DNA from 4 places in the Streptomyces prunicolor genome. Region 3 is predicted to be linked to each of the others. Evidence: riboswitches for the same ligand, from Rfam matches in the RefSeq annotation. Region 3 holds a riboswitch; each other region holds the start of a gene.
The links. A riboswitch is a leader RNA that binds a small molecule or an ion and turns the genes downstream of it on or off. The one in region 3 is predicted to bind S-adenosylmethionine.

Region 1 (7,446 bases), 4.9 Mb from region 3:
ACAAGGATCTGCGGCCCTTCCTGGAGGAACTCCCGCTGTCCACGCTCTACCCGGTCGGCAACACCTCCTGGGCCGCGGTCAGCGCGGACATCAAGAAGGGGATAGGGCGGGCGGTGGCCGCGAACGGCAACCCCGCGGCGGTGCTGGGGCAGTTGCAGGCGGCGGCGACGTTGGCGGAGAGCGGTAAGTAGCAGCGGTCGAGCAGGGGGCGGGGCCGGTGTCGGTGGCGGGGTTTACGGTGCAGGCATGGACAAGGACCGGCCGCCGCCGCGGCTTCCCGCGCTCAACCGGAGGGAACAGGACATCCTCGCGCTGGAGCGCCGCGGCTTTTCGGGCCCCGGTGTGAAGGAGCGCGCGATCCGCGAGGAGCTGGGCCTGGCCCCCGTGCGCTACTACCAGCTGCTCAACGCCCTGCTGGACGACGAGCGGGCGCTGGCCCACGACCCGGTGACGGTGAACAGGCTGAGACGGGTGCGGGAGACGCGGCGCTCGGAGCGGTGAGGGCAGGTGCGGGTCCTGGCCGTGCGTCGTCGGGCGACGAGTGAGCCGGGCCCCGCGCGGATAGGGTCGCCGTATGGGCAGCCCTAAGGACTCCACCGATTCCCTGCACGCACTGCCGACCCCAGTGACCCCCGCCGGGCGCGAGGGCCTGGAGGCGATCCTCGCGAACCCCGCCACCGCGGTGATCGGCCTCGACTTCGACGGCACGCTCGCACCGATCGTGCCGGACCCCGAGCAGGCCCGCGCCCACCCGGGCGCGGTACCGGCGCTGGCCGCACTCGCCCCGAAGGTGGCGTCCGTGGCCGTGATCACCGGCCGCCCGGCCGGAGTGGCGGTCCGCAACGGCGGCTTCGCGGGCGTACCGGGCCTGCACCACCTCGTCGTCCTGGGCCACTACGGCACGGAACGCTGGGACGCGGTGAGCAGCACCGTGAGCGCCCCCGCGCCGCACCCCGGGGTCGCGGCGGTCCGCGCCGAACTCCCGGGCTTCCTGGACGGGATCGGCGCCTGGCAGGGCACCTGGATCGAGGAGAAGGGTCGCGCGCTGGCGGTCCACACCCGCAGGGCGACCGACCCCCAGGCGGCCTTCGAAGCCCTCCGCGCCCCCCTCACCGACCTGGCCACCCGCCACGGCCTGATCGTCGAACCGGGCCGCATGGTCCTGGAGTTGCGCCCGCCGGGCATGGACAAAGGCGTGGCTCTCCTCGACTACCTCCGCGAGACCGGCGCCGAGTCCGTCCTCTACGCCGGCGACGACCTGGGCGACCTTCCCGCGTTCGCAGCGGTGGAGAAACTCCGCTCGGACGGCGTTCCGGGTCTGCTGGTGTGCAGCGGCAGCTCGGAGGTCGCGGAACTCTCGGACCGGGCGGACCTGGTGGTGGACGGCCCGGCGGGGGTCGTAGCACTGCTGGCGGCGATCGCGGCTCAACTGGGCTGAGCGGGACCGGGGGGAGGGGGGTGTTCTGAAAAGTGTGTCACTTTCGGCGAAAGTGACACACTTTTTCGGAGAGGGTGTCCCGGCGCTCAGCCCTGGAGCGCGTTCAGCTGTTCCAGGAACCACTGGGCCGGGGGGAGGGCCGTGGCCGCGGCGGTGAGTCGCTTCGTTCGCTCGGCCCGTTCCCCGGCCGGCATGGTCAACGCCTCGTGGAGGGCGGTGGCCGTGCCGATGACGTCGTACGGGTTGACCGGGATCGCGTCCTCGCCCAACTCCTCGTACGCGCCCGCCTCTCGGGAGAGGACCAGGACGCAGCCCTCGTCGGAGACGACCGGGACCTCCTTGGCGACGAGGTTCATGCCGTCGCGGATGGGGTTGACCAGCGCGACGTCGGCCAGGCGGTACGCGGCCAGGGAGCGGGCGAAGTCGTCCTTGACGTGGAGCACCACCGGGGTCCAACCGGGCGTGCCGTAGCGGGAGTTGATCTCGTCCGCCACCCGCTGCACCTCGGCCGTGTAGTCGCGGTAGACGGCGAGGTCCTGCCGGGAGGGGTAGGCGAACGCCACGTGGACCACCTGTTCCAGCAACTCCGGGTGGTCGTCGAGGAGTTGGCGGTACGCCAGGAGTCCGCGCACGATGTTCTTGGACAGTTCGGTGCGGTCGACGCGGACGATCGTCCTGCGCCCCTCGCCGATCTCCTCGCGCAGCGCGACGATGCGCTCCTCCACGTCCGACTCGTGCGAGCGGGCGCGCAGGAAGTCGGCGTCGGCGCCCAGGCCGTGGACGCCGATCAGCGTGTCACCCGGGCCCCCGGCGAACTCCGTACAGCAGGCCGTGAACGCGTCCGCCCAGCGGTGGGTGAGGAAGCCGAGCCGGTCCGCGCCGAGCATGCCGGTCAGCAGTTGCTCACGGATGTCGTCCGGCAGCATCCGGAAGTAGTCCGTCGGCGCCCACGGCGTGTGCGAGAAGTGGCCGATCCGCAGGTCCGGCCTCAACTCCCGCAGCATTCCCGGCACCAGGCACAGGTGGTAGTCCTGCACGATCGCGACGGCACCCTCCGCCGCCTCATCCGCCAACGCCTCCGCGAACGCCCGGTTGTACGTCTCGTACGACGCCCACTGGCGCCGGAACTCCGCGTCGAAGACCGGCTCCAGCGGGGTCTGGTACAGCATGTGGTGGACGAACCAGAGCACGGAGTTGGCGATGCCGTTGTACGCGTCGGCGTGCACATCTGCCGGGATGTCCAGCATCCGCACGCCGTCCTCGCCGACCCCGCGCCGTACCGCCTCGCGGTCGCCGTCGGACAGTGCCGAGCACACCCACAGCGCGCCCGCGTCCGGGCCGATCGCCGACAGGCCTGACACCAGCCCGCCGCCACCCCGCTTGGCGCGCAGCGAACCGTCGTCGCCCACCTCGTACGAGACCGGGCCGCGATTGGACGCCACGAGCACCTGAGCAGCACCGGACGCGGACGAGGGAGACGACGTAGAAGCCATACGGCACAACCTAGCCCGGCCCGGAAACGCTCAAACGTACGGACGGCCGTCGGCGGACTGTATGAGTCCGTATACGACCGTCCGTGAGCGTCTGTAACTGTGCGGTTATGCGACCTTGCGTGACTGGTACTCGGTGATGTCGGCCATCGGCGGGCGTTCCTCCGTGTCCACGGAGTAGGTGCGCGGCTCGAAACCGTCCGGACCCCGCTCGAACTGGGTGAGGGACGGCCGGATCAGATGCCCGCGGGCCAGCCTCAGCTGAGCCGTGCGGTAGATCTGCGCGGCCATGCGGCCCAGCGCCTGCCCGTCCTGGTGCCGGTGCTTGCGCACGCCCACGTCCACCTGCGCGAGGGCGTCCAGGCCCACCAGGTGCAGCGCGTCGACGAGCATGCCCAGCTCGATGCCGTACCCGACGGGGAACGGCAGTTGTTCGAGCAGGGAGCGGCGGGCCGCGTACTCGCCGCCGAGCGGCTGCACGAAACCGGCCAGCTGCGGCCAGTGCATGTTCAGCAGCGGGCGGGCCATCATCTCGGTGACCCGGCCGCCCTGGCCGGCCGCGCCGCCGAGCGGGCGGTCGTACATCGCCTTGACGAGGTCGACGCCGGGGTCGGTGAGCAGCGGGCCCACGATCCCGGTGACGAAGTCGGAGGAGAACTCCTTCAGGTCCGCGTCGATGAAGCAGACGATGTCGCCGCTGGTGACCAGCAGCGAGCGCCACAGCACCTCGCCCTTGCCGGGCACGGCGGGAATGCGCGGCAGGATGTCGTCCCGGTGCACGACCCGGGCGCCCGCCGCGGCGGCCACCTCGGAGGTGCGGTCGGTCGACCCCGAGTCGACGACGACGATCTCGTCGACGAGCGGGACCTGCTGCATGAGGTCGTGACGGATGATCGCGACGATGTCGCCGACCGTCGCTTCCTCGTTGAGCGCGGGGAGCACGACGGAGACCGACTGGCCCGTACGGTGCTTCGCGGCCAGGATCTTGTGGAGCGGCCGGTCGGTCATGGACCAGGAGCGGGTGCTCAGCCAGTGCTCGACTTCCTTCAGCACGTTGCGCGGCTCCTCTGCGTTCTCTCGGCGATCAGTGATCACACAGAGTGTGTGATCCATCTCGCGGTTCGGACGGCTCACTCAACTGTCCTGGCCTTCGGTTACAGTCTTGAACAACGCTGATGACCATCGCATGTCGGGGGTCGTCAACGCTCACGCAAGTGACACAACCGCATACACAACTGAACACCGCTCATCCAGAGGGGCAGAGGGATACGGCCCGTTGAAGCCCCGGCAACCCTCCAGCCGGTCTTGGCACGCAGCTAGCACGCTGACGTGGTGAGGCTCCCGGCTCGGGAAGGTGCCAAATCCGTCTCATGGCGAAATGCGTCATGAGGAAGATGAGGAAAGGGCCTCGCCTCCATGGCTGCGCAGACTGTTGCAAGCACCACGAACCCCGTAGACGCCGTTGATCTCGGCCCCGCCGCCGCGCTGTCCTGCCGCGAGTGCGGCCACCGCGTCCCGCTCGGCCCGGTCTTCGCGTGCGAGGAGTGTTTCGGCCCGCTGGAGATCGCCTACGACTTCTCGGGCTACGACACCGAAGAGCTCCGCAAGCGCATCGAAGCGGGCCCCGCGAACATCTGGCGTTACGCGCCCCTGCTGCCCGTCCCCGCCGACGTGGCCGACAAGCCGAACATCAACCCCGGCTGGACCAAGCTCGTCCAGGCCGACAACCTCGCCCGCGAACTGGGCGTCGACGCGGGCAAGTTGTTCGTCAAGGACGACTCCGGCAACCCGACGCACTCCTTCAAGGACCGCGTCGTGGCCCAGGCCATCGAAGCGGCCCGCGCCTTCAACTTCACCACCCTCTCCTGCTCCTCCACCGGCAACCTCGCCGGCGCCGTCGGTGCCGCCGCGGCCCGCGCCGGCTTCCGCTCCTGCGTGTTCATCCCGCACGACCTGGAGCAGGGCAAGGTCGTCATGGCCGCGATCTACGGCGGCGAGCTCGTCGGCATCGAGGGCAACTACGACGACGTGAACCGCTTCTGCTCCGAGCTGATCGGCGACCCGGCGGGCGAGGGCTGGGGCTTCGTCAACGTCAACCTCCGGCCGTACTACGCGGAGGGCTCCAAGACCCTGGCGTACGAGATCTGCGAGCAGCTGGGGTGGCGGCTGCCGGACCAGCTGGTCGTGCCGATCGCCTCCGGGTCGCAGCTCACGAAGATCGACAAGGGCCTGCAGGAGCTGATCAAGCTCGGGCTCGTCGAGGACAAGCCGTACAAGATCTTCGGGGCGCAGGCGGAGGGGTGTTCGCCGGTTTCCGTCGCCTACAAGGCGGGGCATGACGTCGTACGGCCGCAGAAGCCGAACACGATCGCCAAGTCGCTCGCCATCGGGAACCCCGCGGATGGTCCTTACGTGCTGGACATTGCTCGGCGGACCGGTGGGGCGGTGGAGGACGTCAATGACGAGCAGGTTGTCGACGCGATCAAGTTGCTTGCGCGGACCGAGGGGATCTTTGCGGAGACCGCGGGTGGGGTGACCGTTGGTGTGGCGAAGAAGCTGATCGAGAACGGGTTGTTGGATCCGACCCTCACGACGGTGGTCCTCAACACGGGCGACGGGCTCAAGACGTTGGACGCGGTTGCCGGTACCGGGCTCACCGCGACGATCCGGCCGAGTCTTGAGTCGTTCAGGGAAGCTGGGCTTGCGTCCTAAGCGTCGTTCTCTGACTGCGGGCCGGTGGGGGCTGGTCGCGCAGTTCCCCGCGCCCCTAGGGCAATCATCTGACCGGAGGTTTCATCGTGAGCGTTAGTGTCCGCATCCCTACCATTCTTCGCACCTACACCGGTGGTCAGGCCGAGGTCTCCGCCGAAGGTGGCACCCTCGCCGAGGTCATCTCGGACCTTGAGAAGAACCACGCCGGGATCTCTGCCCGCGTGCTCGACGATCAGGGCAAGTTGCGGCGGTTCGTCAACGTGTACGTGAATGATGACGATGTGCGGTTCGAGCAGGGGCTGGAGACGGTCACGCCGGACGGGGCCGGCGTCTCGATCATTCCGGCCGTTGCCGGTGGCTGATAATTACCCTCGGTAACGCCGATTACCGAGAGTTCATCGAATTGCCCCCTCCGTGAGAGAAACGGAGGGGGCAATTCTGTATGGTTGAGCGGGGTACAGTTGGGGAACGCGCTCCACTCCGCATGCCGGACGCATATGAGTACCGGCTCCGCGTGCGATGAGAAGTAGCCAAAGTGTGTAGGCATTTTGCGCGTTATGTTCTCTTTATCGGGCCCGACTTGCCCTGAAGTCGGACGAATTCTCCGTATATTCCCGACCGGTCCTGCCCGGAATTCTCGTCGGATTGACCTGTTGCAGACGGCAGTTGGGCGGATACATTCGGCCGCGGTCGACGCGTTCCGGCGCACGCCCCCAAACCTGTGGGGGGTGAGGTCTGACCCGGATCCGCGAAGTGCGGGTCCGTGCAAGGGCCAGTAATAGGGGAGTTAGGCATGGCTCAGGGCACCGTCAAATGGTTCAACGCGGAGAAGGGGTACGGCTTCATCGCGGTCGACGGTGGTGCGGATGTTTTCGTCCACTACAGCGCGATTCAAATGGACGGCTACCGCACCCTGGAAGAGGGTCAGCGGGTCGATTTCGAGATCTCGCAGGGTCAGAAGGGGCCGCAGGCGGACATGGTCCGGCTCGCGACCAGCTGAAGCACGCGCCGACGAACAGCAGCGACGTTCTTCGTTCCTCACCGAAGGGCTCGTACTCCTGGGGGGTCACCTCCTGGGGTACGAGCCCTTCGGCATGCCCGGAGCCATGCCCGGAGCCATGCCCGGAGCCATCGGCGTGCGCGGCGTTCTCCCTCGCGCTCCCTCGCGCGCGCCCGCGAAGAGCAAAGGCCCAGAACCCGGGAGCCGCTTGCACTCGACCATGCCGAGTGCTAATCATTGGCGTTAGCACTCTGAAGGTGAGAGTGATAACGAAGGACCGGGTGGGTGAGGCCCGCAGGCCAGGTGGTGCAAGGAATCACAGGGCAGGCAGGCCGTCCGTCGCGGGCGCCAGCGCGGTCCGGAGCAATCCACCCCAGTCCGGGAGGACCACTTCACATGGCCAAGATCATCGCGTTCGACGAGGAGGCACGGCGCGGTCTCGAGCGCGGGATGAACCAGCTCGCCGACGCCGTCAAGGTCACCCTTGGCCCCAAGGGCCGCAACGTCGTCCTCGAGAAGAAGTGGGGCGCCCCCACGATCACCAACGATGGTGTTTCCATCGCCAAGGAGATCGAGCTCGAGGACCCGTACGAGAAGATCGGCGCCGAGCTGGTCAAGGAAGTCGCCAAGAAGACGGACGACGTCGCCGGCGACGGTACGACCACGGCGACCGTGCTCGCCCAGGCCCTCGTCAAGGAGGGTCTGCGCAACGTAGCCGCCGGCGCCAACCCGATGGCCCTCAAGCGCGGTATCGAGAAGGCCGTCGAGGCCGTCTCCGGTGCCCTGCTGGAGCAGGCCAAGGACGT
Region 2 (7,446 bases), 6.8 Mb from region 3:
TCCGCGCGGCGGCGCGAGCAGCACGGGCGCGGCCAGCTCGGCCCCGTCGAAGACACAGGTGACCTCGGCGCCGGTCTGCGCGGCGAGCTGCGAGAGCTGCCCGAGCAGCCTCAACCGCTGCTTCTCCAGGGGCATTTGGGGATAGCCGGTCTTGGTGACGTTGTAGCCGTCGACGACCAGGTGGGCCTGCGGCAGCGCGAGCAACTGGTCGAGGATCGCGGGGTCGTTCTCCGACAGCGCCCGCGCGGCGATGTCCTTCGGCGTCATCCGTCCCGGTTCGACCGCGTCGACGGTCTCGGCGGGCCGTACGGAAACAGGCGGCAGGGCCAGCTCTCTCCGCAGCCCCTGGGCCGACTCCAGCACGGTGTCGAGCAGCAGCCGTACCCGCATGTCCTCGACGCTGCGCCCCTCACGGGCGGCCTTGCGGGTGGCCTCAAGGGCCGCCTCCGCCTCACCCAGCCGGGCCTTGAGGCGGCGGCTCTCGCTCTCGGCGGCGGACACCTGGGTCTGCGCCTCGGCGCGCGCGGTGTCCGTCTCGGCGCGCAGCTTGCGCAGGGCGGCCTCGCCGCGCTTGACGTCGCTGTGGGCGGCACGCAGCTTGCGGTGCAGCGAGTCCGCTTCCTTCTTCGCCGCGTCCAGCTCGGTGCGCAGCCGCTCGGTGTCGGCCCGGGTCGCGTCCCGCGCCTGCGCCAACTCCTCGCGCAGCCGCTCCAGTTCGGCCCGGCTCTCCTCGTCCGCGCGCTCGGCGTCGGCGCGCAGCGCCTCCTCGCCGGCGGCGGTCACGAGCTTCACCCAGCCGGTGGGGCGCAGAACATAGGCCGCGGCCGCCACGTCGAGCGGATCCGCGGCCGGGGGCGGCGAGCCGGAGTCGAGAGCGCCGGCGAGCTCCGACTGGGCCTCCCTGAGCTTCTCCCCGATCCGCTGCCGGAACAGCGGATCGGTCTCCAGCGCGGCGGCCATGGCATTGCCCGCGAACTTGGCGCGCCGGTTGGGGGCGAAGCGGGCGTACTGTCGTAGCTGCGCGGGCAGTTCGGCGACAGTGAGGCCACCGAAGCTGTCCGACACGATCTGTACGACTCGTCTCCGCACGCCGTCGGGCAGCGGGCGGTCGAGCACCTCGGCGGCGCCGTCGCCCGGCCCCCCGCCTGAGTTCTCCACCATCCCTCACACCCCAATGCCTGTGCGGGGCCACTCCCTCAGGAGCCGGCGCCCGGCCTGTCCACGAGTTCCACCTGATCCACGGCGTTGCACCAGCGGCAGCGCACCGACTCGATGGTCTCACTGACCACCTCGCGCTCCTCCACGTTCGGCTCTCCGGCCAGGTCCAGGTGGAGGTACTCCACGACCTTCGACGAGCGCGTCACGTCGAAGCGCGTGAGGTTGCCGCAGAGGGTGCAGCGCCACCGTGTGGAGGCAGTCGGCAGGGGAACCGTCATCGTGGCTGTCCGCTTCCTTCTTGTTCCAGTTTCCGTGATCGCCGGTTTCCCCGGCGAGTGTGGCTCGTAACCCTACGGCCTGGCGGGTACTCGCCGCTCGGCCGTCCACAGCGGCGAGGCACTCTGTGCTGCTACGCCCCGTTACGTCATGCTCTGTAACCATGATCAGCAACTGGGGCCCGGCCCTCGTCAGGACGTTCCGCGGCACGTCGGCGCCCATGACGTACACCCTCATCGGCCTGTGCTGCCTGATCTTCGTCCTCGGCCCGGCCTCGGGTTTCGTCCCGTCCTACGGCACCGGGGACGCGCTGCTCGCCGCACAGCGGGCGTACTTCCACCGCTGGGGCGTGGTCCCGGCCGACCTGTTCGCGAGCCCCGCCCGCGAGGCCCTGACCCCGGTCACGGCCCTCTTCATCCACGGCAGCTGGGTCCATCTCCTCGGCAACATGCTCTTCCTCTACGTCTTCGGAACGATGACCGAGGAGCGTCTTGGCCGGGTCGAGTTCACCCTGTTCTACCTGGTCTGCGGCTACCTGGCGCTGCTGGGCTACGCGGTGGCCAACGCCGACTCCGCTCAGTCCCTGGTCGGCGCGTCCGGGGCGATCTCGGCGGTCCTCGGGGCGTTCCTGTACTTGTTCCCCCGGGCGCGCGTGACGAGCCTCCTCCCCTTCCTCTTCTTCCTGCCGCTGCGCTTCCCCGCGTGGGTCGTGCTGCCGTTCTGGGTGGCCCTTCAGTGGCTGGCGGCGGGCCAGGCAGCGCAGGGGCCCGGTGTGGCGTACCTCGCCCACCTGGTGGGCTTCACGCTGGGGTTCGGCTACGCGTGGGTGAGATTCAGGAAAAAGAAGGGCCCGAAGGGCGGCCTTGGAAGGGCGGTGGCGGGAGACGGGCGGGCGACTAGAGTTGGGCCCGCCCCAGTAACGGTCCCCGAGGGAGAGAACCAGCCGTGATCACCGCGATCGTCCTCATCAAGACCAGCGTGGACCGGATTCCCGAGATCGCCGAGTCGATCGCCGCGCTCGAATCCGTGAGCGAGGTCTTCTCCGTCACCGGGACGTATGACTTGATCGCGATGGTGCGGGTGCGGCAGCACGAGGATCTGGCCGAGGTGATTCCTGGGCGGATCAGCAAGATCCCCGGGGTGGAGGGGACGGATACGCACGTGGCGTTTCGGACTTACTCGCAGCATGACCTTGAGGCTGCGTTCGCTATTGGGCTGGACTCCTAGCGGGCGCGCAGCCGCTTCCACAGGGCGACCAGCGCACCCCAGTCCACGACCTCCCAGGCCGTTACCTCGGTGCGGTGCGGGTTGCCGTCTGTGTCCTTGCCCAGCAGCACAAGCCGGACGTCTCGTGGCCGCAGCCACCATGACGACGGCACGGGAAAGTCCGGCAGGTCGACGGCGGGATACGGCTCCCGCATCTCGGCCCAGCGGTACACCAGCAGCCCGCCCGGCACGAACACCCCGTGCGCGTCCGCCGTGAGCGGGCCGAAGGTGACCTGCCGGCCCTTCTCGATCCGGTCGAGCATCGCCGGTGCCTGAGCCTCGGCCACCCGCTTCCGGACGTGCTCGGCGGCGGACCGGATCCGCAGGTTCTCGAAGGGCTCGACGACCATCGGCCCCAGCTCGGTCCGCCGCTCGTCGAGCAGGAAGCCCTGTTCCGTCCCGTCGCCGAACCGCAGCAGGTGTCGATGGGCCAAGGTGTACCAAGCCCTGTCGTTCTGCTCGTTGCTGGTGACGATCACGTCGACGGTGGAGCGCCAGCGCGTCACGTCCGCCCAGCGACGGACCCGCACACCGGACCCGAGGACAAGTCCCTCCTCGTACAGGTGGACCCGCTTCCCGCCGAGGAGCCGCGGCGCACGCCGTACAACCGCCTCGCCCAGCGGCTCGCCCAGGCCTTCGGCCGCCGCCGCTCCGCTCACCCCAGGTGGTATCCCCACCCCTGGATGGTCACACGGCCGGCACGCAACGGCCGTCCTGCGTACGGTAGTTCCACTTCGCGCCGTCAGTCACGAGCTCCCGTACCGCCGTCACGAACCGCTCGACGTGCTCGTCCGGGGTGCCCGCGCCGAAGCTCACGCGGATCGCGTTCAGGGACTTCTCGCCCGGTGCGGCCTCCGGGGCGCCGCACTCACCCTGGGTCTGGGGGTCGGTGCCCAGGAGGGTGCGGAGCAAGGGGTGGGCGCAGAAGAGGCCGTCGCGGACGCCGATGCCGTACTCGGCGGAGAGGGCGGCGGCGAAATGGGAGCTGTTCCAGCCGTCGACGACGAAGGAGATCACGCCGACGCGCGGGGCGTCGTCGCCGAACAGCGACAGCACCTTGACCTCCGGGACCTCGGCCAGGCCCGCCCGTACCTTCTCGATCAGGTGCTGCTCGCGGGCGACCAGCGTGTCGAAGCCCGCCTCCGTCAGCGCCTTGCAGGCCGACGCGATGGAGTAGGCGCCGATGACGTTCGGGGAGCCGGCCTCGTGGCGGGCGGCGCTGTCGTGCCACTCCACGTCCACTCCCCCGTCCTCGCGCCGGGAGACCTTGCGGCTGGCGCCGCCGCCCGCGAGGTAGGGGTCGGCCGCCTGGAGCCAGTCGGCACGGCCGGCCAGGACGCCCGAGCCGAACGGGGCGTACAGCTTGTGGCCGGAGAAGGCGATCCAGTCGACGTCGAGGTCCTGGACGGACACCGGGTGGTGCGGGGCGAGTTGGGCGGCGTCCAGGACGATACGGGCGCCGTGGGCGTGCGCGGCGGCGGCCAGTTCACGGACCGGCCACAGCTCGCCGGTGACGTTCGAGGCGCCGGTGACGCAGACCAGGGCCGGGCCCTGCGGGTCACGGGCGGCGAGGGCCCGCTCCAAGGTCTCGACGGCCTGGGCCGGGGTGCGCGGGGCGTTGAGGTAGGTGACCCGGGCGTCCTTCCAGGGGAGCAGGGACGCGTGATGCTCGGTCTCGAAGACGAAGACCTGGCAGTCGGCGGGGAGCGCCGCGGCGAGGAGATTCAGGGAGTCCGTGGTCGAGCGGGTGAAGATCAGCTGGTCGTCGGGGCGGCAGTCCAGGAACTCCTCGACCGTCCTGCGGGCGTTCTCGAACAGGTCGGTGGAGAGCTGCGAGAGGTAGCCGGCGCCACGGTGCACGCTGCCGTAGTACGGGGCGTAGGCCGCCACGTCGTCCCAGACGCGCTGGAGGGCGGGGGCGCTGGCCGCGTAGTCGAGCGCCGCGTAGGTGACTTCGCCGCCCGTGACGAGCGGGACGGTGACATCCCGGCCGAGAACGGACAGCGGGGCACAAATGGTCCGGGCGGCGGCAACGGTGGAGACAGACATGGCGAACTCCCGTAAGAGGCAGGCGAATTCACTGCGCGAGCGGACATGGCTTCGGCGCAGGAAAGGGTGAAAAGGGGATGTGCGGAGTGGGGGCTTCGCGCCCTATCGCATTCGCTTGCTCACAGAGGGCTCCCTCGAGACCAGGACCCCTGGTGTCTTTCGAGGGGCCCGCGCTTGCCGCAGACCTCGCTGCCTACGGCCTGGTCTTCACCCGGGGCACCCCGCCACGGACGGAGGGTTGCCGGACAGTCGGCCGGGGCCTCATGACTGTCACTCATGACCTGGTCAGAAAACTTACGCGAGGTGATCGTCGTCCCGCAACCCGTGTCCGGATCGCGGGACGACAGCCACCTCGGACTCGCTACGCGTTACTGACCGCCGCCCAGCGCTCCAGCGTGCGCTTCGCGGCCCCCGAGTCGATCGACTCGGCCGCCTTCACCATCCCGGCCCTGATCCGGTCCGCCAGCGGCCCGTCCCCGGCCTCAAGGGCCACCAGCGCCGCCGCCGAGTTCAGGAGTACGGCGTCCCGCACCGGGCCCGTCTCGCCGTCCAGGAGGCGCCGGGCGACGTCGGCGTTGTACTCGGGGTCGGCGCCGCGCAGGGCCTCCACGGGGACCAGTTCGAGGCCTACGTCCCGCGGGTCGAAGGACTCCTCGGTGACCTTGCCGTCGCGGACGATCCACACCCGGGAAGTCGCCGTGGTCGTCAGCTCGTCGAGGCCGTCGTCGCCGCGGAACACCAGGGAGGAGTTCCCTCGCTCGGCGAAGACGCCCGCGATGATGGGCGCCATCCGCGGGTCCGCGACCCCGACCGCCTGCGCCCGCACCTTGGCGGGGTTGGTCAGCGGGCCCAGTGCGTTGAACACCGTACGGATGCCCAACTGGCCGCGCGCTGCGCCCGCGTGACGCAGCGCCGGGTGGAACTTGACCGCGAAGCAGAACGTGATCCCGGCCTCCTCGGCGACCTCGGCCACCCGCTTCGGGGTGAGCTCCAGGTTGACGCCGAGACGCTCCAGGACGTCGGAGGCGCCGGACGCGGAGGACGCGGCCCGGTTGCCGTGCTTGACGACCTTCGCGCCCGTGCCGGCGATCACGATCGAGGACATCGTGGAGATGTTCACCGTCTTGGCGCCGTCGCCGCCGGTGCCGACGATGTCCACCGTCTTCCCGGACACCTCGATCACGTTCGCGTGCTCGTACATCGCGCGCACGAGACCCGTGATCTCCTCGACGGTCTCGCCCTTGGCCCGCAACGCCACCACGAACCCGGCGATCTGCGCGTCCGTCGCCTCACCGCGCATGATCTGGTCCATCGCCCAGAACGTGGCGTCGGCGTCCTGGTCCTGGCCGTACAGCAGGGAGTTCAGTACCTCGGGCCAGGAACGGGCCGCCGCGGTGTCGCCTCCAGCGGGGGTCACAGCGCTCATACGGCCGCTCCTGAGTGTCGTAGAAACATGGTTGGAAATATGCGGTCCCCACCCTATCCAGCGCGGGACACGGCGAAGGGCCCCGTCCGGTGTTCGGACGGGGCCCTTCGACTGTGGCGTGGCGACGCCTCAGCGATCAGTGGTGGCCGTGGCCGCTCGTGATCTCCTTGTACTCCTCGACGGTGGGCTTGGGGATCTGGGACTCCTCGCCGTAGTACGCCTCGCTCAGCTTGGCGCGCAGCTTCTGGGAGCCCTTCACCTTGCGCTCGACACCGTTCGCGTCGACCGTCGCGCCGATCGCGGCCGGCTCGTACTGCTCGTGCGCGGTGAGCGTGTGCAGTGCGTCCTGGCTGAGCGGCTCGTGGATCTCGACGAACTCACCGTGCGGCAGGCGCTTGATGATGCCGGACTCGCGGCCGTGCAGCACCTTGTCCCGGTCGCGGCGCTGAAGGCCGAGGCAGACCCGCTTGGTGGCGATGAAGACCAGCACCGGCACCACGAAGAAGCCGACGCGCACCGCCCAGGTGATCGAGTTGATCGACAGGTGGAAGTGCGTGGCCCAGATGTCGTTGCCGCCACCGACGAGCAGGACGAAGTACCACGAGATCCACGCGGCACCGAAGGCCGTACGGGTCGGGACGTTGCGCGGGCGGTCCAGGATGTGGTGCTCGCGCTTGTCGCCGGTGACCCAGGACTCGATGAACGGGTAGACCGCGATCGCGACCAGGACCAGCGGGAAGATGATCAGCGGGATGAACACGCCCAGGACGAGCGTGTGGCCCCAGAAGTTGATCTCCCAGCCCGGCATGAAGCGGATCAGGCCCTCGGAGAAGCCCATGTACCAGTCGGGCTGGGCGCCCGTGGACACCATGTCCGGACGGTACGGACCCATGGCCCAGATCGGGTTGATCGAGGCGATCGCCGCGACGGCCGCGATGACACCGAAGACCAGGAAGAAGAAGCCTCCGGCCTTGGCCATGTAGACCGGCAGCAGCGGCATGCCGACGACGTTGTTGTTCGTCTTTCCGGGGCCCGCGAACTGCGTGTGCTTGTGGTAGAAGACCAGGATCAGGTGGCCGACCACCAGGCCGAGCATGATGCCCGGCAGCAGCAGGATGTGGATCGAGTAGAACCGCGCGACGAAGTCGCCGCCCGGGAACTCTCCGCCGAAGAGGAAGAACGACAGGTACGTGCCGACGATCGGCACGGACAGGACCGCGCCCTCCATGAAGCGGACACCGGTGCCGGAGAGCAGGTCGTCCGGGAGCGAG
Region 3 (7,446 bases):
GTTCGGTGCGGGCGACCAGGTCGAGGATCTCGGGTACGTCGTCCGGGCCCAGGCGTACGGCCTCGGGGTCGGGCTCGGCCCGCAGTGCGGTGTCCACGAGCTGGACGCCCTGGCCCGAGCGGACGATCTCCCAGCCGTCGGGGACCTCGCTCACCCCGCGCACGGCGGCGGTGCCGCCGGGGCCGACGAGGGTGGCCAGGTCCGCCCAGGCGCGTGGGTCGTCGTTGTCGGTGATGGCGTTGAAGCCGGCCACGTCGACGGGGTAGCGGGCGGCGCGGCCGACGCGTTCGGCGAAGTGGGCGTGCGGGCCGGTGAGCGCGGCCCAGGCGGGGTTGTCCAGCACGTGGGACGTGGACATGGACTTGGACGTGGTGGTTTCGATGCTGGCGGTGGAAGACATCGGGTGACGGCTCCAGTGCTGGTCGCGCGGGTGGGGACCCCGCCGTGACGTGGTGGGGTCCCCTTGCCGAGAGGGTGGGTCAGGAGTCGGTCACCGGCAGTCCGGGCGGGTTGACCTCGGACTTGGCGACGGCCTCGTTGGAGAGGTTCCAGGCGGCCAGCCACTTGGCGTACTGCCCGTTCTTGATCAGGTAGTTGATGGCGTCCGCGAGGGGCTTGGCGAGGCCGCTGTTCTTCTTCGCGGTGGCCGCGATCAGACCTTGGAGGGAGGATCCGGCGCCGGAGTACGTGCCCGCGTTCCGGACCGCCTTCGCGGAGCCCTTGGTCGAGGAGACCTGGTAGGCGACCGAGGGGTTCGGGGCGAGGTAGGCGTCGATCTTTCCGGCGGCCAGCGCGAGGTAGGTGCTGTTGTTGTCCTGGAAGTACTTGACGGTGAGCGCCTTCTTGCCTTCGGCGGCCAGCTTCTTCTTCCACTCCAGGAGGATCCGCTCCTGGTTGGTGCCCGCGCCCACGGCGACGGTCTTGTCGGCGAGGTTCTCGTAATTGCCTTCGAAGTTCCAGGAGTTGCTCGCCTTCACCGCGAAGCCGAGGTTGTCCTCGCGGTAGGAGGCGAACTCGTACTTCGCCTTGCGCTCCTCGGTGTCGGTGACGTTGGAGAAGGCGACGTCGACCTTGCCGCTGTCCAGTCCGATGAAGAGGTTCTCCCAAGTGGAGTTCTTCAGCTCCGGCTTGAGACCGAGGACGGCGGCGACCAGGCGCGCTATGTCGGTCTCCGAGCCGGTGAGGGTCTTCTGGTCCGAGCCGACGTAGCCGAGCGGCGGGGAACCGGCGGGCAGGAAGCCGACGCCGATCTCCAACGTGCCGCTCTTCGCTATGGACTTGGGCAACTCGGCGCTGATCGACTTCACTTCGGCGACCTTGAGCGTGGCCTCCTTGGCGGCGCCGTTGGACAGGGCGCCCACGGTGACCGTACCGGCGGCGCTGTCGGTGGTGGTGGCCGCGTCACTGTCGCCGCCGCAGGCCGCGAGCCCGCCGGCGAGGGAAGCGAGGACGGTTCCCGCGGTGAGTCCGCGAGTGAGTCTGCTGCGAAGGCTGGGCGTAGACATGGCTGTTCCTAGGCTCGGTGTTCGGGGCTGGTGAAAGGGGCTGGTGAAAGTGGAGGCGGGGCTCAGAGGACCTTGCTGAGGAAGTCCCTGGTCCGCTCGTGCTGTGGCTTGTCGAGGACCTCGTGCGGCGGGCCCTGCTCGACGATCTTTCCGCCGTCGATGAAGACGACCCGGTCGGCGACCTCGCGGGCGAAGCCGATCTCGTGGGTGACGATGACGAGGGTGGTGCCGCTGGTCGCCAAGTCCTTGATGACGGCGAGGACTTCGCCGACGAGTTCGGGGTCGAGGGCCGAGGTCGGTTCGTCGAAGAGGATGACGCCGGGACGCAGGGCGAGGGCCCGCGCGATGGCGACGCGCTGCTGCTGGCCGCCGGACAGCTGCCTCGGGTAGGCGCCGGTCTTCTCGGCGAGACCGACGCGGCCGAGCAACTCCCTTGCCAGTTGCAGGGCTTCGGGCTTGCCGAGCCTGCCGGTGGCGACCGGGGCGGCGGCCACGTTCTCCAGGACGGTCAGGTGCGGGAAGAGGTTGAAGTTCTGGAAGACGAACCCGATCCGGCCACGCTGGGCGAGGATGGCCCGCTCGCTCAACTCCTTGAGCCTGCCGCCCTGTTGCTTCACCCCGATCAGCTCGCCGTTGACGCTGACATAGCCGATCTCGGGCTTCTCCAGGTGGTTGATGACCCGCAGCAGCGTGGACTTGCCGGAGCCGGACGGGCCGAGGATCACGGTGACCTCGCCGGGCCGCACCGTCAAGTCGACGCCGTCCAGGACCCGGTGGGCGCCGTACCACTTGTGCACGTCGTGCACTTCTACGGCGGCGGGCGTGATGTCCGCGAGCGGTTCGGCTGTCTTCACGGTCATATCGAGGCCTCCCTGCGGATGCGGGCCCGCAGTTCGGTGACACCGGCGCGGAGTTTCTGGATCGGGGTCGGCGGCAGGGAGCGGGTGGCGCCCCGGGCGTAGTGCCGCTCGACGTAGAACTGGACGACGGACACGACGCTGGTCAGGATCAGGTACCAGACGGTGACGACCAGGAGCAGCGGCACGATGTCGCCGGGGTAGGTGGAGCCCATCGTCTGCGCGGATCCGAACAGGTCGAGCAGCGAGACGTAGAAGACCAGGGAGGTGCTCTTGATCAGGCCGATCAGCTGGTTGACGTAGTTCGGGGTGATGGAGCGCAGCGCCTGCGGGAAGACGATTCTGCGGAACTGGTAGCCCTTCGGCAGGCCGAGGGCGGCGGCCGCCTCGTGCTGGCCCTGGTCGACGGAGAGGATGCCGCCGCGGACCACTTCGGCCGCGTACGCCGCCTCGTTGAGGCTGAGGCCGACGACGGCTACGGCCATGTCGGTGGCGAGCTTCGACTCGTCGAAGGAGAAGAAGGCGGGGCCGAAGGGGACGCCGATGCTGAGCGTTTGATACAGAGCGCTGAAGTTGTAGAGGAAGATCAATACCACGATGAGCGGGATCGAGCGCAGTGCCCATACGTAGGTCCAGCTCGCCGCGCGCAGTACCGGGCTCTTGGAGAGCCGGGCCAGGGCGAGCAGGATGCCGCCGAGGAGGCCCAACACCGCGCTCAGCGCGGCCACTTCGAGGGTGACGACGAGTCCGTCGAGGATCGTCGGGCGCAGGAACCAGTAGCCGAAGCGGCTCCACTGGTAGAAGGGGTTGGTGGCCAGTCCGTGGATGAACTGGGCGACCAGCACCAGCACGACCAGGGTGACGATCCACCGGCCGGGTCGGCGCAGCGGCTGAACTCGCTGTGCGGTGAGGGGTTTTGACGGGGCATCAGTCGACGGGGCATCGGCCAGGGACACGGTGGTGCCTGGGGGTTCACTCATGGTGGGCTCCGGCAGGTTCACAGACCCCGGTCCGTGGCGGTGGACGCGCGACGGCGGACGGCACACGCGGGTGCACGGGACCGGGGGCGGGGAGGGGGCAGGCACACCGACGGGATCGGGTGTGCGTCAGAAGTGCGTCGGCCGACTGGTCGTCAGACCCGACAGCGGGCGCGGCCCGACGCGGTACACAGTGCGCTGCTGACCCGGAGCAGATCGACAGCGCGGTCGGCGACGAACAGGTTGGCGTACGACCGCACGCAGCCCTGCGGGCGGCATGTGGCCGTCCTGGGAGCTGCGTACATGGCGTCACCTGTCACTGTTCCGGCCCCGCAGGGCTTCGCGCTTACCGAACGTCATCCGGTCCGGTCGTCACCTGGGGCACCCCACCGCGTGCGAGGGTTGCCGGTCAGCAAGCCAGGGCTTGTCGCTGACACTCATGACCGTTCTGGGTCGCAAGTTAAGACAATTGTCCGAACGTATGTCAATGGCCGTCCAGCAACTGGACGCCACAGAACGCGCTCAGCTGCGGCAAGCTCCACTTTCGTCCGCCGCGTGGGCCGCCCAGTCCAGGATCTGGACAGCCGCGCCGGCGGCCTCCAGGCCCCGGCAATGGGCGTGGTGGCGGCGGGCGATGCCGTCGAGGTCGAGGTGGGCACCGAAGGCCGGGTGGGCGGCCAGCCGGCGGGCGTAGGCCCACAGGTGGGGGTGGTCGGCGATGCGCTGCACGGCGGCGGCGTCCAGGTGGTTGCGGTGCACGGTGTCGAGTTGGACCAGTGACACCCACAACTCGATGTCGGCGGCGGTGAGTTCGTCGCGGATCATGTGCTCGCGGCCGTCCAGCCAGCGGTCGAGCGAACCGAGCGTCTCCAGCAGCCGGCCCAACGCCTCGTCGCGCTCGTCCTGTTCGACACCGGCCGCGCCGGCGCGCTGCGCGGCGTCCTCGATGCCTTCGGCGCACAGCCGCTCGACGGCCTCGATCTCCGACTCGGCGCCGCACGGGTACAGCTGGGGTCCGCCCTCACCGAAGTGCCGGGCGAGGTCGCGCGTGATGTCGGGGGCGTGGGTGCTGACGATCCGGCCGGACCAGTCGTCGCTGAGCACCGGCGCGGCGGCCGGTCCTGAGTAGCGGTGCGCGCTCGCCTCGTAGAGCGGGCGCAGCGCGGAGTGTCCACCACTCGGACAGTCGGGTACGGCGGAGAGGAACACGGCCGGACAGCTCTCGTCGAGGCCTAGCAGGCTGTGGGTGACGGCGATGCGCAGGCCGTCGGCGCAGGCGGTGGAGAGATGGAGGCGGTAGCGGCGCGGCACGGCGTAGTGCCCGCTGCGCGCGTCGCGGCCGATCCGGCCCCGGAACGTGGGGGCGGACCTGGGTGAGGGGATGGCGGCGAGAGGCGTGCTGGACATGGGACTCCCCGGGTACGGGCGCGTGGACGTACGCGCGGCGGAAGCGTCGTCGAGCGGAGGACGGGGGCTCAGCGCAGGGGGCTGATCGCGCTGCAGACCCGCAGCAGGTCGATGTGACGGCGGGAGGTCAGAAGAGGCGAACGGTCCACGCGGCTGGTGATGACCGACTCAAGGCGCCCCATTGTTTCCCTACCTGTTCACTAGGATTCCCTACTGGAGTGTCGATCCGCTGTCGCCCGGGGTCAAGAGGGCGTCCACGGGTCGGGCACCGATGCCCGGCCCGTGGACATAACCGGCCGCTGCTTCTCCTACGTCGGCGCCGCTACTTCGCGTACATCAGGGTGCCGAAGCCGAGCTGGTCGTAGCCGCCGCTGTCGGAGCCGTAGTCACCTCCCCCGCCCTCGGGCGCGACGAGGTTGTAGTACATGGCCGAGATGTACTTGTCGTCGAGGCTGATCCGCCGGTTGTAGTGGAAGTGGAGCATCGCCCACACGGGCCGGATCTGGCCGCGCGAGGCGGCGGACACGACCGTCTGGGACGACTGGGCGCAGCTCTGCCCGGTGCCCCAGGTGTAGGTGGTGTAGGGCACGTCGCTGCCGCTGTTGTACTTCGCGACGTACTGGGCGGCCTTCATGAAGCGACGGCTGTCGTACGAGTAGAGGTCGTCGCCCTGGTTCCAGGCCATCTCGCAGACCGCGCCCATCTGGCCCATGCCCAGGACGGTGTGGCCCTGGTCGCGGCCGGACTCCTGCCACTGGCCCAGCGCGTACCCGTCCGAGTCGGTGTACAGATACGGCACGGCATGCGCGATGGATCCGTTGCCCGCACCGGACTTGAAGTAGGAGACGGCCTGGTCGTACTTGGCGCTGTCCTCGTTGAGGATCCCGATGGCCAGGATCGAGGCCATGTTGCAGAGGTCCCAGTTGGCCCAGTAGTTGGTGATGCAGGCGTCGTTGTGGTTGGTCAGGAAGCTGTTGTTGAGCGGGTAGAAGACGTTGGCCAGCATCTGCTGCGCGGCGGCGAGATGGAACCCGCTGTAGTCCCGCATCAGCTCGCAGGCGTTGGCGAACTGCCAGCCGTAGAGGCCGGCCGCGAGGAACCTGTCGGCGTTGCCGGTGACCGAAGTCAGCGTCGACGACCAGGCGTTGAGGATGTTCGCGGCACACACGGCGTTCGCCTCGGTGCCGCCGACCTTCCAGCGCAGGGCGTTCTGGTAGGCGGCGGCGATGTCGTTGTAGAGCAGGCTGTAGTTCTGGCCGTCGCCGCCGCGGATGATGGTGGCGGTGGCCCGGTTCGTCCAGGTCGACTGGGAGTGGGAGTTGGCGGTCAGCCTGTTCCAGCCGGACAGCCAGGGGTCGGTTCCCGCCGCGACCCTGACCTTGGCCCGGTTGATGTCTCCGGCGTTGTGCAGCATGCCGGGGTGGGTGAACGTGGCCGGGGCCGCGTGCGCGGTGGTGGCCACGGTGGCGCCGCCGAGGGCGACGGCCGCGGTGAGTCCGCCGGCGGTCTTCAACAGACCGCGGCGGCTCAACTCTGTTCTGCGGAGGTGCTCGTGGGGGGACGTGCGGCTCATTGCGGTGCATCTCCAATCCATGAAGGATCAGGTGGGCGTGATGCTCACCTCGTCGAACTCGGTGGTGCAGCGGACCAGTTGACTGCGCGAGCAGACCACCAGCCCGACGTAGTAGGGGGCGTCACCGAAGCCGGGGATCTCTCCGTCGGCGAGGGGGGTCCAGGTGACACCGTCATCGGTGGACAGCGCCGCGCTGAAGGCGGTCCCGACGCGCTTCAGCCGCAGCAGGGTGGGGAGGGTGACAGCGGCTCCGCCGGCGAAGGCGGAGGCACCGGCCACGGTCTTGCGGAGCATGAGCTGGGCACTCGTCCCGCCGGTGACGATCGCTCCGGCGGCCTGGTCGAACGGCGACAGCGACTTCGCCATGAGCAGCCCCACCCGGTCGGTGGTCACGCCAGTGCGGGAGACGATCCGGGCGACGACCTCACAGTCACCGCTGACGGGCCGTCGTCCGAACTGCCCCGTCATTCCTTGGCCGTTGGCGTTGAGATCGACACCGGCGCCCCGCACGGTGAAGATGCCGCCGTCGTACGACGTGCTGCCCGGCGTGGTGATCGCCACCACGCCCAGCGTCCCGAAGGTACGGTCGTCGAGCACTGTGTCGCCGAGATCGCCGTACGTCCACGGTGCGGGCGGCGCGGTGCCGACCGTGAGGGCGAGGGTGCCGGTCGCGGTACCGGAGGCATTGGCGGCGGTTGTCGCGACCGTGAACTCGCCTGTCTCCGTTGGGGTTCCGGAGATCAGGCCGGTGCGCCGGTCGATGCGGAGGCCGCCGGGCAGTCCGTCCGCCGTGAACCGTCCGGGCTCGTGCGAGGCGCGCAACAGATACCGGAAGGCGGTGCTCTGGTTGGTGAACGCGCCGGTGGTAGAGGTGAGTTGGGGCTGCGCCGGAGTCGGCATCACGGCCTGCACCATTGTCGAACGCGGCCCACGTCCACCGGCGTTGGTCTTCGCGACCATGTAGTGGTACGTCGTCCCCGGCGTCCCCGTCGCGTCGGTGTACCGGATGCGGGTGCCGAAGCCGACCGAGCTGACGCGCGTGGCAAGGGCCTTGTACGGTCCCCCGTTCCGCGTGGCGCGCAGCACCGTGTACTCGGCGGACAGGTCCGGGTCGGTCCAGGTCAACT
Region 4 (7,446 bases), 9.6 Mb from region 3:
CCGGGTCACCCGGGCGAAGCTCGCGACGCTGGCGATGCCGACCGCGACCGCCACCTTCACCGTGCCGTAGCCCAACGCGGTGACCAGGGCCAGGGACAGGAACAGCGCGGGGATCGACAGCAGTACGTCGACGAAGCGCATCAGCACGTCGTCGACCCAGCGGCCGACGAAACCGGCGACCAGACCGATCAGACTGCCGACCACGAACGCGACCGCCACCGCGATCAGCGTTGCCTTCAGGGAGAGTTGGGCGCCGTGGACCACGCGGGAGAACACGTCACGGCCCAGTTCGTCGGTGCCGAACCAGTGCGCGCCGCTCGGGCCGCGGAAGTTCTGCGACGGCACCCCCGCCAGCGGATCGCGCGAGGTGAACAACCCTGGCCAGAAAGAGGCCAGCACCACCAGAACGACGAGGAGGACCGACAGCAGCAGGCCCGGGCGGCGCACCAGGAACCGCAGGATGCGCCGCACGTCGACGCGGTGTGCCGACCCGGGGCCGGAGCCGGAGCCGGGCTCGACCGGTCGGGCGAGGCCGAGCGCGGCGGCTGCGGCGGTGTCCTCGACCAGATCCCGGCTCATACGGCGACCGCCTTCCGGCCCGAGGCCACCACGATCCGCGGGTCCAGCAGCGGATACACGAGATCGACGACCAGGTTCGTCACCACGAAGATCAGCGCCCCGAACACCACCACGCCCTGGACGAGCGGGATGTCCTGGGCCGTGACCGCGGCGGCTGTCACCCGGCCGAGACCGTCACGCGAGAACACCGTCTCGACGACCACCGAACCGGCGATCAACTGCCCGACCAGCAGGCCTACGACCGTCAGCGCCGGCAGCGACGCGTTGCGCAGCGCGTGCCGCAGATGGATTCGCCAACGGCCGGCGCCCTTGGCACGGGCGGTCTCCACATAGGCCTGATCCAGCGCGGTGAGCAGGCTCTTGGCGAGAACCTGAGCGACCTGCGCACCGGTGGGGACCGCCAGTGTCACCGCCGGCAGGATCAGTCCGCGCAGCCCGTCGTTGCCGAAGGCCGGAAACCAGTGCAGGCGGAACGAGAAGCTCTCGACGAGCAGCAGACCCACCCAGAACGTCGGCACCGACACCCCCAACGGCGGCAACGACAGCAGCAGTTGGCGCAGCCAGCGGCGCGAGGTGTAGGTCGCCAGGACCGCCAGACCGCCGCCGAGGAACACCGCGAGCAGCAGCGCGGCACCGGTCAACTGCAGGGTTTGGGGTAGCGCGTCGGCGAGCGTCGAGGACACCGGCCGACCGGTGGAGACCGAGTCGCCGAAGTCCCCGCGCACCGCCTTGCCGAGGTAGTCGGCGTACTGCACCAGGACCGGCTTGTCGAAGCCGTACTCGTGGCGCAGCGCGGCGAGTTGTGCCGGATCGACCTGACCGGAGTCCATTCCGGCACCGGCCATCGCCGTGACCGGATCACCGGGCAGGAAGTCGAGCACCAGGAAGGACACCGTGTAGGCCGCCCACAGCACCCCGACCGCCTGGGCGAGCCGTTTGATCACATAGCGGCGCATGCGTCAGCCGATCCAGGTGTCGTGCAGCTGGATCCGGCTGGAGGCGTCGAAGTTCAGTCCGTGCACCTTGTTCGACACGCCGATCTGGGTCTGGAGCTCCACCACCGGTGCGTAGTAGGCGTTCCGCACGATCAACTGCTGAGCCTGCTCGACGAGTTGCTTGCGCTTGGCGGCGTCGGTGGTCGCCGCCTGCCCGGTCAGCGCGGTGTCCAGCGCGGTCACGGGAACGCGGTAGAAGTTGGCGAGTCTGGTGGAGAAGGAGTTGCGCAGGATGTCCGGGTCGGCACGGGTGATGTTCCCCCACGCCGCGTCGTAATCGCCCGACTGCAGTGTCGGGGCGAGCTGGGTGACCTGGAGCTGCTTGAGCGTCAGGCCGACGCCCACCGCCTTGAGTTGCTGCTGGATCAGCTCCAACGCGGGCTGGTTGGTGGCCGAGTTGGGTATCCAGTCGACGGCCAGGGTCAGCTTCTTGCCGTCCTTGGTGCGGATGCCGTCGTCGCCGGTCTTCCAACCGGCCGCTTCCAGAAGGGACTTGGCCTTGGCCGCGTCGGTCGTCAGGTCCGAGGAGAGGTCCGCGTAGTCGGGTGTGGTGTGCGCCAGGACGCTGGTCGCGGGCTGGGTCCCGGTCGGAAACACGGTATCGGCGATCTGCCCCCGGTCGATGGCGAACCCGATGGCCTGCCGCACTCGGGCGTCCTTCAGGGCGGGCCGCGCGTTGTTGAAGGCCAGTCCGAACACCACGCCGGGGTTGGCCCGCCGCTGAAGGGTGACCTGGCCGCCGTTCAGCGCCGCCTCGTTGGCCTTGCCGACGCTGCTGATCGCGTTCACCTGCCCGGACTGGAGACTGCCGGCCCGCACACCCGCCTCGGGCACGACCTTGAAGACGACCTTGTCCAGGTAGGCCTCGCCGCTCTTGTGCCACAGCGAGGAACCCCAGGCGTACCCGGTGCGCTTGGCGAGCGTGATCGACTGGTTCTGCACGTACTGCTTCAGCGTGAAGGGCCCGGAGCCGACCACTCCCTGGCTGCACTTCTGCTGCGGGCTCTTCTTCACGCTCGCCGACGACTCGATGCCCAGCGAGTGGGTCGAAGTGGCTTGCAGGAACTGGGCGTTGGGCTGCTTGAAGGTCACCTTGACGGTGAGCGGGTCGATCACGGTCGTGCTCGTGACGCCGCTGAGATAGCCCTCGGCGAGGGTGCCCAGCGCACCCAGCTTCGGCACCGCGTCGAAGTTGTCCTTGACCACCTGGGCGGTCAGCTTCGATCCGTCGCTGAAGGTGACACCCGATCTGAGACGGAAGGTGAACGCCGTCGCGTCGGAGCTGATGTCCCAGCTCTTCGCGAGCCACGGCACGATCTTGCCGGTCTCGGGGTCCTGGTCGGTGAGGGAGTCCACGATCTGCCGCACCGAGTAGATGGTGTCGTTGCTGGCCACCTGCTGCGGGTCCACACACCCGGCGTCGGAGCCCACCGCGAAGGTCAGGGTGCCACCGGACTTCGCCGGTCCACCGCCGCTGCCCGAGCCGCCGCCGCTGCCGGATCCGCAGGCGGTGAGCAGGACGCTGGTGGTCAGGAGGGCGGCCAGCGCCGCCGATCGGTTGGGCCGGATGTCCGGATGTGCTCTCACGGAGGGTGCTCCTACTCGTGTCACTACGCGGGTGATGCCCTGCGGCGCATGGCCGCGCGCGGGTGTGCGGCCCCGGTCGGCGCTATGGCGACAACGGGACGGCGGGGTTCAGGGGTGGGGCGAGAGGGGGAGAGGGAAGGGGGAGATGCGGGGCGGCCGCGGAACAGGTCCGTGGGCGTACGTACGGACGAGACCGCGAGAGGCTGCGGGCGAACGCCTGCCGGCCGCGACGGACGTCAGACAGACGTCAGACGGACGTGGTCAGAGCGGGCCGGACAGTGGTCAGGCGTGACACAGGCAGCTGGTGAAGCGCTGCAGGTCGATGTGGCGGCGGCGGGAGAGGCGGGAGAACACCGTCGCGGCCGTCAGGGAAACAGGGGAAGCGGTCGAGGCACGCTGGTCACTGCCGTGTCGCATGACCGTCCTCCACATCTCCGTCCCCGGTCACGGGGTTCCGCGCTTGCAGAGATCGTCGGTGACCCTGCCGGGCTTTCACCTGGAGCACCCCACCGCGTCGGAGGGTTGCCGGTCAGCAAGCCAGGGCTTCACGCTGACACTCGATGCCGATCGTGATCGTACGGAGCGGCGTCGTCGTACGTCAATGGTGGGTCGGAAGGCTCGCCAACTCCACGGCGGGCCATGCCTGTTGCCCTTGTCCGCAGCCGCAACAGGGTGTTCGCGGTCACGGCCGGTCCGTTCCTGCGTGTGTCGTCAGGACGGCCACTCCGGTTCGGCGAGGGTCGCGGTGAGGGCGTCGAGGAGTACTTGGGCGGGTTGGGACGCGGGCGGTTTGCCGTGGACGGCGGCCACGACCTGTCTGCGCATGCCGTCGATGCGGTGGAGCCTGACCCCGGGGTGCCTGTTGGCGAGGAGAGTGAGTCCCGGCAGCAGGCTCACGCCGAGTCCGGCCGCGACGAGCGCCTGTACGGCGACGTAGTCGTCGGTCTCGAACTCGACGATCGGCGAGAACCCGGCGCGCCCGCAGGCCGCGACGAGATGCTCGCGGCAGCGTTCGCACCCGGCGATCCAGCGCGTGTCGGCATAGGTGGCCAGGTCGGTCCGTGCTCCGTCCCAGGAGCGGTCCGCCGGTGTGACCACGTACAACGGTTCGTCGAGGAGCGGTGTCATCGTGGTGTCGCGGCGATCGCGCTGGGGCGGGTCGCCGTGCTCGAAGATCAGCGCCACGTCGACGTCGTTCTCGCGCAGGGCGTTGAGCGCGTCCGGAGGCTCCGCCTCCCGCAAGGTCAGCTCGATGCCGGGATACCGGTCCAGGACGCGGGCGGCGGCGAGCGGCACCAGGGTGGCCAACGCCGAGGGAAAGGCGGCCAGTCGGACCCGGCCGGTGCGCAGCCCGGCCAGCTCGTCCAGTTCGGCGTGCACCGACTCCACCTGCGCGAGGATCGACTCGGCGCGGTCCACCAGCAGCCGGCCGGCCTCCGTGAGCCGGATACCGCGCCCCATCCGCTGCAACAGCGGCATGCCGACCTCGGCTTCGAGCTTGGCGAGTTGATGGCTCACCGACGGCTGCGCGTAGTGCAGTGCCTCGGCGGCTGCCGTGATCGAACCCTCGCGGGCGACGGCGACCAATACGCGCAACCGACTCAAGTCGATCATTCGCGAATCATAGACCGCGTCGATGACAGCCTCGAAAACACGCATTGGACCATTACCGGACCTACTGCGACGGTGAATCGATAGTGGGTGCGAGAGATCGCGGCCGCATGTCCTCGCGTCGGCGATCTCACCCCGTCACGCGTGCCCGGCCCCCGGGCGCGGAAAGGAGATGCCGCATGACCACGGTTGTGAATCCACCGTCGCGATCGATGTCGGTGAGCGACAGCGCGGCGCGGACCCTCGCGAACGCCACCAAGACCGTTCCCCAGATGAGCTCCATCACGCCTCGCTGGCTGGTGCATCTGATGTCCTGGGTCCCGGTCGAGGCCGGCATCTACCGGGTGAACAAGGTCGTTCACCCCGAGTCGGTGCGCATCGAATGCGACAACTACGACGAGTCGCCGCTGCCGGACACCTTCGTCGACTACGCACGGGAACCCCGGGAGTACCGGCTCAAGGCCGTCCAGACGGTCCTTGACCTCCACACCCGGATCTCCGACCTGTACTCCAGCCCGCACAACCAGACCGCGCAGCAACTGCGGCTGACCATCGAGGCGGTGAAGGAGCATCAGGAGGGCGAGCTGATCAACAGCCCGGAGTACGGGATGCTGGCCAGCACGGCGGACACGCAGCGGATCTCCACGATGACCGGGCCGCCGACGCCGGACGACCTGGACGCCCTCATCACCAAGGTGTGGAAGCAGCCGGCCTTCTTCCTCACCCACCCCGAGGGGATCGCCGCGTTCGGCCGGGAATGCACCCGGCGAGGTGTACCGCCGGCCACGGTGAGCATGTTCGGCTCGCAGTTCCTGACCTGGCGCGGCCTGCCGATCGTCCCGTCGGACAAGGTCCCGCTGGAGAACGGGAAGACGAAGTTCATCCTGCTGCGCACCGGCGAGTCGCGCCAGGGCGTGGTGGGCCTGTTCCAGCCCGGGCTCTCGGGGGAGCAGGGGATGGGGTTGTCGGTGCGCTTCATGCAGATCGACCGCAGTGCCATCGCCTCGTACCTGATCTCCCTGTACTGCTCGCTCGCGGTACTCACCGAGGACGCCCTCGCCGTGCTGGACGACGTCGAGGTGGACAAGTTCCATGACTACGCGCCGAGTTACCGGTAGCCATGACCACGCCCCCGACCACCGGTAACGAAACCGCCCCCGCGTGGCTGCCGGACGAGGAGACGCTGAGCCGAATGGCCGGGGAGTTCTTCCGAGCACTCCCCGGGCAACCGGCGGACACGGAGGCCGCCCCGGTCCTCGACGGCCCGACACAGTGGCCGACGCCGACGGGGCTGCCGATCGCGGCATCCTCGTCTTCGGCGCCGACGGGCACACCTGCCGCGGACCCGTCGGCCCCGGTTCCGGCGGCTGTGCCGACCGCGGAGACCAGTCCGCCGGTCTCCGCAGGCCTGCCGACGGCAGCACCCTTTGCGCCGGTGTCAACCGCCACGCCCGCCGCGAACCCGTCCCCTCCGGTGCCGACCGGTCTGCCGTCCATGGATCCGCCGCCTCCGGCACCGACCGCGGGGATGAGCCCGCCGTCCGGACCGCCACCGACCAGCGCCGCGGCAACCCACATGGCGAGCCCCCCTACGGCGGGTCCGCCCGGCGGCGCCGGCTCCGTCCCGGAGCCACCGACCCCGACCGTGCCCCCGGGACCGCCGTCCACCCCGCCGTCGACCGCACCGGCCCGACTCCCGGACCCCGGGCCGTACTACTTCCTCTCGGAGGCACCCGGCTACCCCGCTCTGGCGCCGGAACTCCCCGGCTTCGGGCACCTGGGGCTGCCGCCCCTCTCCGAGCCGGTGTCACCGACGGCGACGACCGGGCCGTACTACTTCGTCCAGGAACCCGACGTGTCCGGCGCGCCGTCGGGACTACAGCTCGACCACCACCCGGCCTTCGACGTGCACGCGGTTCGCCGGGATTTCCCGATCCTGTCCGAACTGGTCAACGGCCGTCCGCTGATCTGGCTGGACAACGCCGCGACCACGCAGAAGCCGCAGGCGGTGATCGACCGGCTGGTCGAGTTCTACACACGGGAGAACTCCAACATCCACCGGGCGGCGCACGAGTTGGCCGCCCGGGCGACGGACGCCTACGAGGGCGCCAGGAAGACCGTCGCGCGGTTCGTCGGGGCGGGTTCCGCCGAGGAGATCGTGTTCGTCCGGGGCACCACCGAGGCGATCAACCTGGTCGCCAAGGCGTGGGGCCCCGCGCACATCCGCGCGGGCGACGAGATCGTGCTCTCCCATCTGGAGCACCACGCCAACATCGTGCCCTGGCAGATGCTGGCGGAACAGACCGGTGCGGTGATCAAGGTGATCCCGGTCGACGACAGCGGCCAGTTGCTGCTCGACGAGTACACCGCGCTCCTGTCGGACCGGACGAAGCTGGTGGCCGTCACCCAGATGTCCAACGCGCTCGGCACCGTCGTGCCGGTCGAGCAGATCATCGCGATCGGACACCGGGCAGGCGCACGCGTCCTGGTCGACGCCGCGCAGTCGGTCCCGCACCTGCCGATCGATGTCAGGGCGCTGGACGCGGACTTCCTGGTCTTCTCCGGGCACAAGCTGTTCGGGCCGACCGGGATCGGGGTGCTCTACGCCAAACGGGAGGTTCTCGAGGACATGCCCCCGTGGGAGGGCGGCGGCAACATGATCACCGACGTGACG

Region 1: it holds a riboswitch for S-adenosylmethionine, as region 3 does, so the genes downstream of both, thrC (threonine synthase) here and OG588_RS43985 (amino acid ABC transporter permease) in region 3, are expected to answer to the same signal.
Region 2: it holds a riboswitch for S-adenosylmethionine, as region 3 does, so the genes downstream of both, OG588_RS13060 (aminotransferase class V-fold PLP-dependent enzyme) here and OG588_RS43985 (amino acid ABC transporter permease) in region 3, are expected to answer to the same signal.
Region 4: it holds a riboswitch for S-adenosylmethionine, as region 3 does, so the genes downstream of both, OG588_RS00395 (putative leader peptide) here and OG588_RS43985 (amino acid ABC transporter permease) in region 3, are expected to answer to the same signal.

What each region holds. Positions count from the first base shown of each region.
Region 1 covers NZ_CP108676.1:4,818,961-4,826,406, reverse strand. Annotated here, with positions in the region: gene OG588_RS21805 (extracellular solute-binding protein) at 1-191, shown strand, start outside; gene OG588_RS21800 (DUF3263 domain-containing protein) at 247-501, shown strand; gene otsB (trehalose-phosphatase) at 575-1,438, shown strand; gene OG588_RS21790 (trehalose-6-phosphate synthase) at 1,525-2,931, opposite strand; gene OG588_RS21785 (glucosyl-3-phosphoglycerate synthase) at 3,037-3,981, opposite strand; SAM riboswitch class I at 4,172-4,329, shown strand; gene thrC (threonine synthase) at 4,345-5,640, shown strand; gene OG588_RS21775 (MoaD/ThiS family protein) at 5,727-6,002, shown strand; gene OG588_RS21770 (cold-shock protein) at 6,434-6,640, shown strand; gene groL (chaperonin GroEL) at 7,037-7,446, shown strand, end outside.
Region 2 covers NZ_CP108676.1:2,889,604-2,897,049, forward strand. Annotated here, with positions in the region: gene OG588_RS13035 (NYN domain-containing protein) at 1-1,161, opposite strand, end outside; gene OG588_RS13040 (hypothetical protein) at 1,197-1,436, opposite strand; gene OG588_RS13045 (rhomboid family intramembrane serine protease) at 1,598-2,383, shown strand; gene OG588_RS13050 (Lrp/AsnC family transcriptional regulator) at 2,380-2,661, shown strand; gene OG588_RS13055 (hypothetical protein) at 2,658-3,377, opposite strand; gene OG588_RS13060 (aminotransferase class V-fold PLP-dependent enzyme) at 3,388-4,749, opposite strand; SAM riboswitch class IV at 4,915-5,031, opposite strand; gene trpD (anthranilate phosphoribosyltransferase) at 5,111-6,175, opposite strand; gene OG588_RS13070 (cytochrome bc complex cytochrome b subunit) at 6,312-7,446, opposite strand, start outside.
Region 3 covers NZ_CP108676.1:9,715,256-9,722,701, reverse strand. Annotated here, with positions in the region: gene OG588_RS44000 (GNAT family N-acetyltransferase) at 1-400, opposite strand, end outside; gene OG588_RS43995 (ABC transporter substrate-binding protein) at 480-1,505, opposite strand; gene OG588_RS43990 (amino acid ABC transporter ATP-binding protein) at 1,568-2,365, opposite strand; gene OG588_RS43985 (amino acid ABC transporter permease) at 2,362-3,342, opposite strand; SAM riboswitch class IV at 3,677-3,784, opposite strand; gene OG588_RS43980 (glutathione S-transferase C-terminal domain-containing protein) at 3,862-4,746, opposite strand; gene OG588_RS43975 (putative leader peptide) at 4,815-4,928, opposite strand; gene OG588_RS43970 (alginate lyase family protein) at 5,069-6,319, opposite strand; gene OG588_RS43965 (alginate lyase family protein) at 6,347-7,446, opposite strand, start outside.
Region 4 covers NZ_CP108676.1:97,736-105,181, reverse strand. Annotated here, with positions in the region: gene OG588_RS00410 (ABC transporter permease) at 1-579, opposite strand, end outside; gene OG588_RS00405 (ABC transporter permease) at 576-1,535, opposite strand; gene OG588_RS00400 (ABC transporter substrate-binding protein) at 1,539-3,161, opposite strand; gene OG588_RS00395 (putative leader peptide) at 3,444-3,578, opposite strand; SAM riboswitch class IV at 3,613-3,726, opposite strand; gene OG588_RS00390 (LysR family transcriptional regulator) at 3,873-4,775, opposite strand; gene OG588_RS00385 (family 2A encapsulin nanocompartment shell protein) at 4,952-5,890, shown strand; gene OG588_RS00380 (family 2A encapsulin nanocompartment cargo protein cysteine desulfurase) at 5,893-7,446, shown strand, end outside.